DNA from 3 places in the Dehalogenimonas etheniformans genome. Region 3 is predicted to be linked to each of the others. Evidence: a T-box and tRNA genes for the amino acid it is inferred to sense, from the RefSeq annotation. Region 3 holds a T-box; the other regions hold tRNA genes.
What was found. The T-box of region 3 lies ahead of ileS (isoleucine--tRNA ligase). A T-box ahead of a tRNA ligase gene usually reads a tRNA of that ligase, here a tRNA-Ile.
Positions count from the first base shown of each region.

Region 1 (4,265 bases), 130 kb from region 3:
ACAGGACCTCAAGACGATATTACGCGACATAACGCAATCTATCAGAGGCGGCGCGATTTAATTGTCGAAACGCTCCAAGACATGGGCCTTGAAGTACAAACTCCCCAAGCCAGCCTTTATGTGTGGGCCAAGGTGCCCAAGGGTTTCACCTCAGCCAGTTTTGCCACAGAACTTCTAGACCAGGTTGGCGTTGTGGTGACCCCAGGGACCGGTTACGGCGCCGAGGGCGAAGGTTACGTCAGGTTGTCGCTGACCTTGTCCGATGCAAGTCTGGTAAAGGGATTGTCAAAGCTCTCAGCCTGGAGAGGTACCGTAGGCCGCAGCAAATCCCGTTAAAGCTGATTGCCATTTTGACACTATAGTTATGTCAACTGCTTACTGATACGTCGATATTACCATAATATATATAGTGCGAACCAATTAAACGTAAAAAACTCGTCCCTACGAGGCTATTCTCGTTCTGCCAAAGGTAACCAATCAAAATCCGGATGACACCGTCGGGTGAAATATCGATAGATCATGGAGCGATCCTATCAACACGCTGTCGCTAAGCGGTAGAAGTCTGATTGGTCAATAAGCGTCCGATGGTTTCCGTAAGATCTTTCAATCCCCATCGCTTTGTCGCCGAGGTAAACACCGCACAAGATGGCTGAATCCCGTCATTTTCCTTCAGTCTATTCAGAACGCTGGCCTCGTCCCTACAAGAAGTAACATCCGGCAATAAATCAATCTTGTTAAATACGGTGATCCGTGGTTTTTCGTTAAGTTCCAGTTCTCTGAGGATTTTCTCAACCGTTTGACACTGCCCTACCGCGTTGGGAGACGTTATGTCAATTACATGAATTAAAAGGGAAGCATCTGAGAGTTCTTCCAGGGTCGCCCGGAAAGCTTTCACAATCGTTGGAGGAAGTTTCTTGATAAATCCAACGGTGTCGGTTACTAAAACCTGACGATTATCCGGCAATGCCATGCGCCTGGTGGTCGGATCCAATGTTGCAAACAATTTATCCTCTACTAGGACTTCAGCTTTGGTCATAGCACGCAACAGGCTGCTTTTGCCGCTGTTGGTATAACCCACCAGGGCGGCAACAGGAATCCCTTCTCTTTTTCTCTTTTGCCGATAAAGATCTCTTTGTCGGCTTACATCGTCGAGTTTGGACTCCAAAAGGCTGATTTTCCGTTGGAGAATCCGTTTGTCCGTCTCGAGTTGCGATTCGCCGGGGCCGCGTGTTCCAATACCGCCGCCAAGCCTCTCCAAATGACTCCATTGACCAGCCAGACGCGGCAGCAGATATTGCATCTGTGCAAGTTCTACCTGGAGCTTGCCTTCACGGGTTCTGGCGTGGCGAGCGAAGATGTCGAGGATCAACGCTACGCGATCGATGACCTTGACTTTCAGGGCTTCTTCGAGCGTTCTTTGCTGTAACGGTGTGAGTTCATCATCAAAAACGGCAGTGTCATACTGGCAGGTATGTCTAGTTTCAATCAACTCCTCGAGCTTCCCTTTTCCCAGATAAGACATCTTTTGGGGCTGCGGTAAACGTTGCAGGAGACGCCCTACCACGACACCTCCTGCTGTTTTTACCAGTTGCGCCAGTTCAGAAAGGGATTCTTCAGCCGTCCAATCCGAAACGCCGCCGGTGTCAACCGCAATTAGGATCACCCGTTCGGGTCCAGTAGAAGTATTGATAATTGATTTTGGGATCTTTTCGAATCTCCTGATAAAGATGTTCAAAAAGAAGCCGGGGAACTCAGCAGTCCCCCGGCTTTAGGTACAGAATATGGTGGGCTCGGCAGGTTTCGAACCTGCGACCAAGCGGTTATGAGCCGCCCGCTCTAACCACTGAGCTACGAGCCCGGTGGCGTTTAGAGGTATTGTTCGCCCTCGGGTATCTCGTCTTCGGATTCTTCGCTGCGTTCCACCTTCTTACGGTCGAAACGGCTCTCCTTTTTTTGTCCTGTCGGTTTTATCACCGGTGGATAATCAAACCCAGGTTTTTCCTCTTCCCAGGATTCGGTGTCTGGGTTCCATTTCATCTTTTCCTGGCGTGCCTGCTCTTCAGCTTCCATTTTCTGGAGTTCGCCAAGAGCCCAGTAGCGTTCTTTTTCTTTAGGATCAACCGTGGTGGATTTACGAGCCCAATTGGCGTAATCCTTTTCAGCGGTCTCCTTCATTGTCTTTTCATCTTTTTCTTTTTCCTGCTTGACGAGTTCTTCCTTAGCCCATTCAACCCAGGCTTCAGGACCGCGACCGCAGGCCTGCTGCCGCTCCTCGCGCCACCGTTTCAAAGGATCGGGATCTTTGATCTTATCGTCTTCAGCTCGCCGTTGCGACTGCCACATCTTTTCTTTGGCCTTATCCTGAGTCAGCAAGTAGCTGTCCCGCGGCGTGGCCATAACCTGGGAGAACGCAGCAGAGAGAATACGATCGCATTCGGCATTACATGAAGGACAATTCGTGATAGCGTCGCACTCGCTGAACGGTCTCCTCAACTCGAACGTATTTCGGCACTTAGGGCAGATATATTCATAAATTGGCATGAAAACCCCCCAAAAAGAATTTGATTACTTTACGTTAAATTGTATCACTCCCGAACCTTTTTCAGCAAGTTACAAAGCCAAATTTACCAAGCGATCTCTGACGGCGGTATTTAACGCTTCCACCAACTGTGGGAATGTGATGCCGAATTTTTGTTCCCCGGTCCTTAACCTCACAGCCACGGTGTTGGCCTGTAGTTCCTTATCCCCTATTACCAGCATGCATGGTACTTTATCGAGTTGGGATTGCCGGATTTTCTGGTTAATGGTCTCCGACCGATCGTCGAACGACATCCTGAATCCCGCCGCTTTAAGGTCTGAGTAAATTTTAAGGGCATATTCAAGATGCCTATCAGAGATTGGCAAAACGGCAACCTGCACGGGGTGCAGCCACAACGGGAAGGCGCCGGCATAGTGCTCAATCAAAAGGCCGAAGAACCGTTCCCAGGACCCTAGCAACGCACGGTGTACCATATACGGCCGGTGTTCCTGGCCATCGGCGCCGACGTATACCATCTTGAAACGTTCCGGAAGATTGAAATCGAATTGTATGGTGGTCATCTGCCATTCGCGGCCGAGCGCATCACGCACCTTGAGATCGATCTTAGGTCCATAGAAAGCCCCTCCGCCCTCATCCACCTTATAGGTCAGACCCTGAGCGTCCATGACGCGTCTCAGGACATCAGCAGCTTTTTGCCACTGCTCTTCAGTCCCGATAGCTTTCTCGGGCCGCGTCGCCAGATAGAGTTGATAGTCCTTGAAACCAAACGTCTGCCACATATGGAAAGAGAAACGGATGACTTCCGCGATCTCATTTTCGATCTGTTCGGGAGTGCAGAAGATATGGGCATCATCTTGAGTAAACCCGCGGACTCGAAGCAATCCGGTCAGAACGCCGCTGCGCTCATAGCGATAAACCGTCCCCAGTTCACACCATCGAAGGGGAAGATCCCGGTATGAGCGCATCTGAGATTTGTAATACAGGATGTGAAACGGGCAGTTCATCGGCTTGACGTAGTAATCCTGCCCGTCAATGTCCATGGGTGAATACATGATATCTTTATAGTTTGCCAGGTGGCCTGAAATCTCCCAAAGAGTGCTGCGGCCGATGTGGGGACTATAGAGAATTTCGTAGCCTGCGTTGTAGTGTTCTTTGCGCCAGAATTCTTCAATGGTGGTACGAATTCTCCCCGCCTTCGGTCCATAAATGATCAGCCCTCCGCCGATTTCATCAGGTGTGGCAAACAAATTAAGTTGTTTATTTATCCGGCGATGATCCCTGGCTTCAAGCTCTTCCAACTTTTTCAGATATTCTTCAAGTTCCACCTTGGTCGGGAAGGCTGTCCCATATATACGCTGGAGCATCGGACGTTTCTCGTCACCCCGCCAGTAAGCCCCGGCAATAGACAACAGCTTAAAAGCTTTTATCCGAGCTGTATGAGATACGTGAGGTCCACGACAAAGGTCGACAAAATCGCCGTCGCGATAAAGCGTGATATCCTCCCCTTCGGGTAGATCAGCGAGGATTTCCAGCTTATACGGCTGTTGGGCGAAGGTGCTCTCTGCCTCAGCTCTAGAGGCCGTTTCTTTGACGAAAGGCAAATTCTGCTTTATGATCTCGCCCATTTTCGCCTCTATCAAGGGCAGGTCTTCAGGCACCAGCGCCCGAGGAAGTTCGAAATCATAATAGAAACCGGTCTCTATCGAAGGACCTATCCCCAGTTTCG
Region 1 covers NZ_CP058566.2:880,459-884,723, forward strand. Annotated here, with positions in the region: gene HX448_RS04460 (LL-diaminopimelate aminotransferase) at 1-336, shown strand, start outside; gene hflX (GTPase HflX) at 548-1,735, opposite strand; tRNA gene HX448_RS04470 (tRNA-Ile) at 1,783-1,858, opposite strand; gene HX448_RS04475 (FmdB family zinc ribbon protein) at 1,867-2,541, opposite strand; gene thrS (threonine--tRNA ligase) at 2,611-4,265, opposite strand, start outside.
Region 1: it has a tRNA-Ile gene. The T-box ahead of ileS (isoleucine--tRNA ligase) is inferred to sense a tRNA for this amino acid. The anticodon was not compared.

Region 2 (4,265 bases), 760 kb from region 3:
TAAGTGGGGGATAACACTTCGAAAGAAGTGCTAATACCGCATGTGGTGCTCTTTCATAAGAAGGATCACTAAAACCGCAAGGTGCTTGAAGAGGGGCCTGATTCCGATTAGCTAGTTGGTGAGGTAACGGCCCACCAAGGCTGGGATCGGTAGCTGGTCTGAGAGGATGGTCAGCCACACTGGGACTGAGACACGGCCCAGACTCCTACGGGAGGCAGCAGCAAGGAATCTTGGGCAATGGGCGAAAGCCTGACCCAGCGACGCCGCGTGAGGGATGAAGGCCTTCGGGTTGTAAACCTCTTTTCTCAGGGAAGAATAATGACGGTACCTGAGGAATAAGTCTCGGCTAACTACGTGCCAGCAGCCGCGGTAATACGTAGGAGGCGAGCGTTATCCGGATTTATTGGGCGTAAAGTGGGCGTAGGTGGTCTTTCAAGTCGGATGTGAAATCTCCTGGCTTAACTGGGAGGGGTCATCCGATACTGTTGGACTTGAGTACAGCAGGGGAAAATGGAATTCCCGGTGTAGTGGTGAAATGCGTAGATATCGGGAGGAACACCAGAGGCGAAGGCGATTTTCCAGGCTGAAACTGACACTGAGGCCCGAAAGCGTGGGGAGCGAACAGGATTAGATACCCTGGTAGTCCACGCCTTAAACTATGGGTACTAGGTATAGGGAGTATCGACCCTTTCTGTGCCGAAGCTAACGCTTTAAGTACCCCGCCTGGGGAGTACGGTCGCAAGACTAAAACTCAAAGGAATTGACGGGGGCCCGCACAAGCAGCGGAGCGTGTGGTTTAATTCGATGCTACACGAAGAACCTCACCAGGGCTTGACATGTTAGAAGTAATGAACTGAAAAGGGAATGACCTGTTAAATCAGGAGCTATCACAGGTGCTGCATGGCTGTCGTCAGCTCGTGTCGTGAGATGTATGGTTAAGTCCTGCAACGAGCGCAACCCTTATTGCCAGTTATATTCTCTGGCGATACTGCCTCGCAAAACGGGGAGGAAGGTGGGGATGACGTCAAGTCAGCATGGCCTTTATGCCCTGGGCTACACACACGCTACAATGGACGGTACAATGGGTTGCCACCGGGCGACCGGGAGCTAATCTCCAAAACCGTCCTCAGTTCGGATCGCAGGCTGAAACCCGCCTGCGTGAAGTCGGAGTTGCTAGTAAACGCGTGTCAGCATAGCGCGTTGAATACGTTCTCGGGCCTTGTACACACCGCCCGTCACGTCATGAAAGCTGGTAACACCTGAAGTCGATAGGCTAACCCGCAAGGGGGGCAGTCGCCCAAGGTGGGACTGGTGATTGGGACGAAGTCGTAACAAGGTAGCCGTAGCGGAAGCTGCGGCTGGATCACCTCCTTTCTAGGGAGCCTTTCCCGATTTATCGGGAACACTCCTAGGTCGGTCTCCGGCGCAAGCCGGGGTTTGATTGGCCTATTTTTCCTTCCGCTATCCAGAGGTTAAGGTGAAATTGTTTTAAGACGATTTAACCCCGGCGCTTGATTTTAACGCGCATCGTGGGTTAGAATTACCTTCGCTTGTTTCACCCCCGGGCCATTAGCTCAGCTGGTTAGAGCGCGGTCCTGATAAGACCGAGGTCCTTGGTTCGAGACCAAGATGGCCCACCATTAAAGACTACTCCACACTTAAAATGTGAAGTATTTCTTGAGTTAGACTGTTAATAGAAGAGGCAGATGAGATTCTCATCTGCCTCTTCTATATTTCGTATTCGAATTCATCGGTGAAGTTTTTCCTCGCCAGGCGTCACAAGTAACAAAAGCAGAGATTATGACTCGGATGGGGAGACGGGGGAGAGGAAAACTCTCTCTGAACCGCGGGAGCTTTTGTACTGGCTTACAACTGGTGAAACAGAGAGGTTTTTGAAGCCTCCATGTTTCTAATAAGCATTGTTCTCCTCATAGCGCCGGACTGCGACGGAAAAATGAGGCATTTGTTAGACTGGCTTAACTCAGACAGGGCTCGCGAGCATCGATCTCGGACCGAAGCTGATACTTTATTGCTAGAGAGTTGAATGGGTGCGGAAAACATTTGAGGCTGGCATCGGGTGAGTATATTGAAAGCCAGATTAATTATCCTTAATCGTTAATAAAAACACTGTAACGGACAAACACATATTGTTAGGCTAATTGAAACATCTGGATGCCATAATCCTTATAAAGAATTGAAGGAGGAAAGCATCCATGTCTATTTTTCACAACACAGTAAGTCGCCGTGATTTCATGAAAGGAATTGGATTGACTGGCGCGGGAATTGGCGGGGCGATGACACTGTCCGCACCGATATTTCATGATCTTGATGAGGCAGCATCGTCCAACCCGTCGGTGAAGCGTGCCTGGTGGGTAAAAGAACGAGCATTTGATGATCCCACGGTCGAGATTGACTGGTCAATGATGCAGCGTCACAGTGTCCGTGAAACTATGTGGTATTACTCGTCATTTGCACGATATATTGGTGGTGCGTCCAAAGTTAAAGAAGTTGTTGGCCAGGGGAATCAATTGAAGGCTAAAAGATTAGCCGAAAACGCGCCTGGCTGTGATTTGATTTCTACATCATTAAGTGGTAGTTCGGGACTTTACAATAACTCCCAAAACTATTATCAGGCGGCAGGGACGAGCCAAGGTTGGGGAGGCGGTAAAAGCTTCGTAGGTCAAACAACCATAAAAAGACCCAGCGATCAAGGCTTACCAAAGTGGGAAGGTACCCCTGAACAAAACATGCGCATAATACGTGCTGCGTTACGTTTCTATGGAGCTCCGGCTTTTGGTGTTTGTGAATATAGCGGCAACATAAAGTCAAAATTAACACAGCTGTATGACGGTGGCGCAGCTTCAATGAACATGGCATACATCGATCCTGCTGTCCCAATTAAGGCAATTGATTCCAGACCCTACGTGTTCGAAGATGTCGATTGGGCTTATGAGACAAAGGAAAAGCTCGTTATTCCGGATAAAAAACAATACTGGGTCGTGACCGTCGTTCAGCCTCAAAGCCGCCAGATGTTCCGCCAAGGCCGGGGCGTGCTGAGAGTCGCAGCCAACGGTGCTAGGTACAGTCTTCAATCGGTTTGGCAAACTAAAATTCAAGGATTCCTCCGAGGAATTGGATACGAAGGACTTGGGTACCCGACAAGAGCATATGGCCCTATCCCCTCGATGGCAGGAGCGATTCTGGATGGAATGGCTGAAATGGCCAGAAACAATAATGTCGCCGTTAATCCAGACTACGGACCGACGGCTGGATATTTTAGCTTCTTAACCGATTTACCCTTAACTCCCACACCACCGATCGACGCTGGAATGTGGCGTTTTTGCCAAACATGTAAGGTCTGTGCCGATGCGTGCCCCAGTCAGGCAATTTCCCAAGATAATCAGCCTACTTGGGAAATTACTCCAAGTAAAAAAGCCCCTACCTTGTCACCAGCCTATTCATGTCCGGGAAGAAAATCGTTCTGGACAGATGTAGTCGCCTGCCGGGAGTTCGGCTTTTTAGATAGTTGCGGCAGTTGTCACGGCGTTTGTACCTTTAACACGGATAACGCAGCAAGTATCCACCAATTTGTTAGAGCCACTGTTGCCACAACTGGGTTGTTTAACGGCTTCATGTCGAACATGCATCCGACGTTCGGTCTCGGATTAACACCCGAAGAGGATTGGGGTAAGTGGTGGGATATGTCGTTACCAGCTTACGCGTTCGACACATCTGTAGGGGTAACCGATGGTGGCTTCAATTAAGCTTTCTAGAATCTGTTAGACCAAGCGGTTCTTTCAAGCACACGGGGAAGATCCTTAAAATTCTTCCCCGTGTGCCACTTTATCGAAGATCAATGATCAGACAAACCTAAATCTACTTCCACTTAACCGATACGAGGCTTGAGTTTCCCAATATCAGTATAAAGTCCAATGGTGATTAATACTTTAGGACGATTCTTTTTTACGACCCCGTAGTATTATATATGGCTGTCTAACAGGCCAACATCAGTTCTCAGTTAAATCTAAAAATGGACTGTTAGATTGAAATGCATGATGAGACAATATCCGAACTTATGACGAAGATCAGATTTCCTATTCTGACCGCTCTCGCAATTGGATTGTTGATGATAGGAATCATACCTATCGACAAAGTCATTGCACAGGATTACGCATATTTCGAACATCTGTCAATAGAACAAGGATTGTCACAGAGCTCAGGACTTTCGCTATTACAGGATGAGCAGGGATTTATCTGGTTTGGAA
Region 2 covers NZ_CP058566.2:259,539-263,803, forward strand. Annotated here, with positions in the region: rRNA gene HX448_RS01415 (16S ribosomal RNA) at 1-1,374, shown strand, start outside; tRNA gene HX448_RS01420 (tRNA-Ile) at 1,564-1,640, shown strand; gene HX448_RS01425 (reductive dehalogenase) at 2,214-3,764, shown strand; gene HX448_RS01430 (sensor histidine kinase) at 4,076-4,265, shown strand, end outside.
Region 2: it has a tRNA-Ile gene. The T-box ahead of ileS (isoleucine--tRNA ligase) is inferred to sense a tRNA for this amino acid. The anticodon was not compared.

Region 3 (4,265 bases):
CAGCGATCAGGTGGTGGTTTCCACCGAAACAGGCAAGGTGAGCGCCATTGCCACGGCATCCAACCAGGTAAAGCAGATCAGCGATCTCCAAACTACGATCCGCGCCCCGATCACCTCGGCCGGAGAGATCGTGTATCTTCACAGTCAAACCAACGAGACAATCTACGCGCTCAATGCGGTCGCCGGGACTGCGCTCTGGCAATATCGCGTTCAATAAAGGGGAAATTGCGTGAGTATCGGTGATATCTGGAATGTAATCATCCTGGACCCGCTGATCAACAGCATGGTCTGGCTGTCAAGCATCCTGTTCCACAATTTTGGCTTGACCGTTATCGTCCTTACCGCCGTAATCTTCGGTTTGATGTATCCCCTGACCATCAAGCAGATGAAAGCCGCCAAGGCGATGCAGGTACTGCAGCCCAAGCTGCAAGCCCTGCAGAAAAAATATGCAAAGGACCGGCAGCGTCTTGCTCAGGAGCAGATGGCGCTGATGCGGGAATCCGGGGCCAGCGCCACAGGCTGCCTTGTGCCGACATTGATCCAGTTCCCGATATGGCTGGCTTTGTATCAGGCTATTATCCGTGTATTGGCTGTCACTCCGGAAGATTTTCTAAATCTTTCAGGCCATCTTTATAACTGGCAGGTCGTTTATAATGTCCTGCCGCTGAGCAGTAAATTCCTCTGGATTGACCTAGCCAATCCAGATTACCTTCTCGCACTGCTTGTCGGGGCCGCCATGTTCATTCAACAGAAGATGACGACACCGCCAGCGACAGACCCTAAGGCGGCCGCTCAGAGCCAGTTGATGCTCTTCATGATGCCCGCGATGTTTGTTTTTATCTCAATCACCTTCCCCGCCGGCCTAGCGTTGTACTGGTTGGCGTCAAGCATACTCAGGATTGTGGTGCAATTTGTCGCCACCGGCCCGGGTGAACTTAAGCCGTGGCTCCAAGGTATCGTGGCTAGGTTCGGCCAGAAACCATCGTATCAATCAAGGGTGACCAAAGCTGAAAAATCGCCCGCCCAACCCGCCCCCAAGGTTGTTGTTGAGCAGGCTGAGGAGATAGTCAATGAAGGAAGTAGAAGCAACCGGGCGGACGGTGGAGGAAGCAATCAACCGCGCCCTGGCCAAACTAAAGGTCAGCCGGGACGAGGCGGAGATCGACGTCGTAAGCGAAGGTAGCCAGGGACTGTTCGGCATGGGAACGGGTGAAGCCAAGGTAATCGCCCGCGTTGAAGAACAACCTTTTACTGGCATAGGGACCAGGGCGGCTGATGCCGTAGAAGTTACCACACAGGTTATCCAGGACCTTGTTGATCGCATGGACCTGGATGCCGGGGTTGAATATCTTCCTGACGCCATGGTGACCGAAGACAGCGGCAACGAATCCGGAATGGTATTCGACGTTCTCGGTGATGACCTGGGACTTTTAATCGGACGTCATGGGCAGACGTTAGCCAATTTCCAGTACCTGGTGCGCATACTGGTTGCCCAGAAAGTCGGTGATTTCCTGCCGATCGTCGTTGATGTGAATGGTTACCGGCAGCGCCGCTTCAAAGCACTAGAGGTTTTGGCCCGGCGTACCGCGGAACAGGTCAGGCGCCGCCATATGCCTTTCGCCCTTGATCCGATGCCGGCTTTCGAACGGCGCATCGTCCACCTTGTACTTGCCAATGACCCGGATGTAGCCACCCAAAGTGTGGGTGTCGGGGATGAACGCAAGGTGGTGGTTGTCCCCAAAGACGAATCATTCAAATAATGATCTTGAAAACTCGCGGCCTAAAAAGCCACGAGTTTTTTATTTGGGGTAGTTGCCATAACATTGAAGCCTGTGTTATCCTTCCTTTAACAGCGTTGACGGAGACGAGTAAGCTGGTCTAAATCTATAAGCGAGCCTGGTACGGTGCGAGCAGGCGGGAAAAACCGACCGAAAATCACTCCTGAGCTTTCAGATGAAAGCCGTTAGCGGCAAGTAATCACGGACGGCAGACGGCCGTTATCCCGGCAGGGCATGTTGGTGCCCGAAAAAGCGCTCCGATTCGTCGGGGAAATAGGGTGGTACCGCGGGTGTTTCCCGTCCCTTAGTGGACGGGATTTTCGTTTTTGAAAGGGAATATATGTTTCAACCTGTAAGCAGCAGAGTCAGTTTTCCGGAAATGGAAGAAAAAATCCTGAAGCTCTGGGCTGAAAAAAATGTTTTCAAACGCTCGATCGAAAATCGCCGGGGCGGAAAACGGTTCACCCTGTATGAAGGGCCGCCGACCGCCAACGGCAAGCCAGGCATTCATCATGTTTTGTCCCGGGTATTTAAAGATATTATCCCACGTTACAAGGTGATGAAAGGTTTTTATGCGCCCCGCATTGGCGGTTGGGATACTCACGGCTTACCTGTTGAACTCGAGGTTGAGAAAGCGCTCGGTTTCAAGAGCAAGACTGACATAGAACGCTACGGCATAGCCGAATTCAACAGAAAATGCCGTGAAAGCGTCTTTAAATACGTTGAAGATTGGAACAAGCTTACCGAACGTATAGGTTATTGGGTTGACCTCGATCATGCCTATATAACGATGAATAATAGCTACATAGAAACCGGGTGGTGGGTGGTAAAACAGCTATGGGATAAAGGTTTGGTCTATCAGGGGCACAAAGTTACGCCGCATTGCCCAAGGTGTGGCACATCGCTCTCATCGCATGAGGTAGCTCTAGGCTACGAAGAACACATCGAGGACCCATCGGTCTACATCAAATTTAAAATTGAACCCCATACGCTTAATGGCTCGATGGCGGCATTCCGGGATAAACCACTTTTCCTCTTGGCCTGGACGACCACTCCCTGGACGCTTCCGGCAAATACGGCGCTCGCCGTTTGCGGCGGCGCTGAATACAGCATCCTCGATCTGGGGGAGGAATACCTAGTCGTTGCCTCCGAGCGTCTCGAACCCAACGGCTTACAGGCCGCACACAAGGTCGGCAGGTTCACTAGTGAGAGTTTATTGGCGCTTAAATACCGCCCGTTGTTCGATCCGTTTGAGTTCGGTGTCCCGGTGAACAGATTGACCGAAGCCGGAATAGTGCCAGTAGAAAAGACTTCACTTGAATATCCCATCATTGCGACTGATTACGTCTCCATGGAAGACGGGACCGGCATCGTCCACACCGCCCCGGCCTATGGCGAGGTCGACTACGAGTCCGGCAAAAAATATGGCCTATACTTCATCCATCACGTCGATCTTCAGGGTAAAATCACTGGTTCTTACCCGGGTTCGGGCAAATTCGTAAAAGCCGCTGATCCGTTGATCACCCACGCCCTTAAAGAACAGGGGCTCGTTCAGAAAGCAGAGAAGATCCACCACACCTACCCATTCTGCTGGCGCTGCGGCACGCCGCTGTTGTATTTTGCCAAGCAGAGCTGGTATATCAGGACCACAGCCCGTAAAGCTGAGCTCATCGACGGCAATGAAAAGATTAACTGGTATCCCGAGCATATCAAGCGCGGGCGTTTCGGCGACTGGCTGCAGAACAACGTAGATTGGGCCTTCTCTAGGGAAAGGTATTGGGGAACGCCTGTCCCGGTGTGGAAATGTGAGACGTGCCAGGCAGCCGATTGCATCGGCGGGATGGACGACCTGAAATCCAAACCCGGCTTTTCAGGTTTTAAAGAGCCGTTGGATTTGCACCGGCCATACGTTGATGAACTCACCTACGATTGCCCGCAATGCGGCGGGAGGATGAAACGGGTCACCGACGTCATCGACTGTTGGTTTGATTCCGGCGCGATGCCGGTAGCCCAGTATAATTACCCGTTTGAAGCTGGCAGCCTGAAGATCTTCAATGACGGCAGGTTCCCGGCTGACTACATCTGCGAGGGCATCGATCAAACGCGGGGCTGGTTCTACAGCCTCCATGCCCTGGCGACTTTATTGTTCGATCAGCCATGCTTCAAAAACTGCATTTCTCTCGGCCTCATCCTTGATGAAAAAGGCGAGAAAATGAGCAAGACGCGGGGTAACGTGGTACTGCCCGAAACCGTGATTTCAAAGCACGGTGCGGATGCCGTTCGCTGGTACCTGTTTACAGCTTCACCGGCTGGTAATACCCGCCGCTTTTCAGAGAAGCTCGTCGGCGAAGTCACCCGGGCCTTCATGTCCACGCTCTGGAACACTTACTCATTTTTCGTCCTTTACGCCAATATCGACAATTATAAACCCGGAAAAGAACAGTACGAAGTTGCCTCAGAACTCGATCGTTGGATTCTCTCGGAGTT
Region 3 covers NZ_CP058566.2:1,015,228-1,019,492, reverse strand. Annotated here, with positions in the region: gene HX448_RS05165 (outer membrane protein assembly factor BamB family protein) at 1-217, shown strand, start outside; gene HX448_RS05160 (YidC/Oxa1 family membrane protein insertase) at 230-1,183, shown strand; gene jag (RNA-binding cell elongation regulator Jag/EloR) at 1,071-1,760, shown strand; T-box leader at 1,847-2,086, shown strand; gene ileS (isoleucine--tRNA ligase) at 2,119-4,265, shown strand, end outside.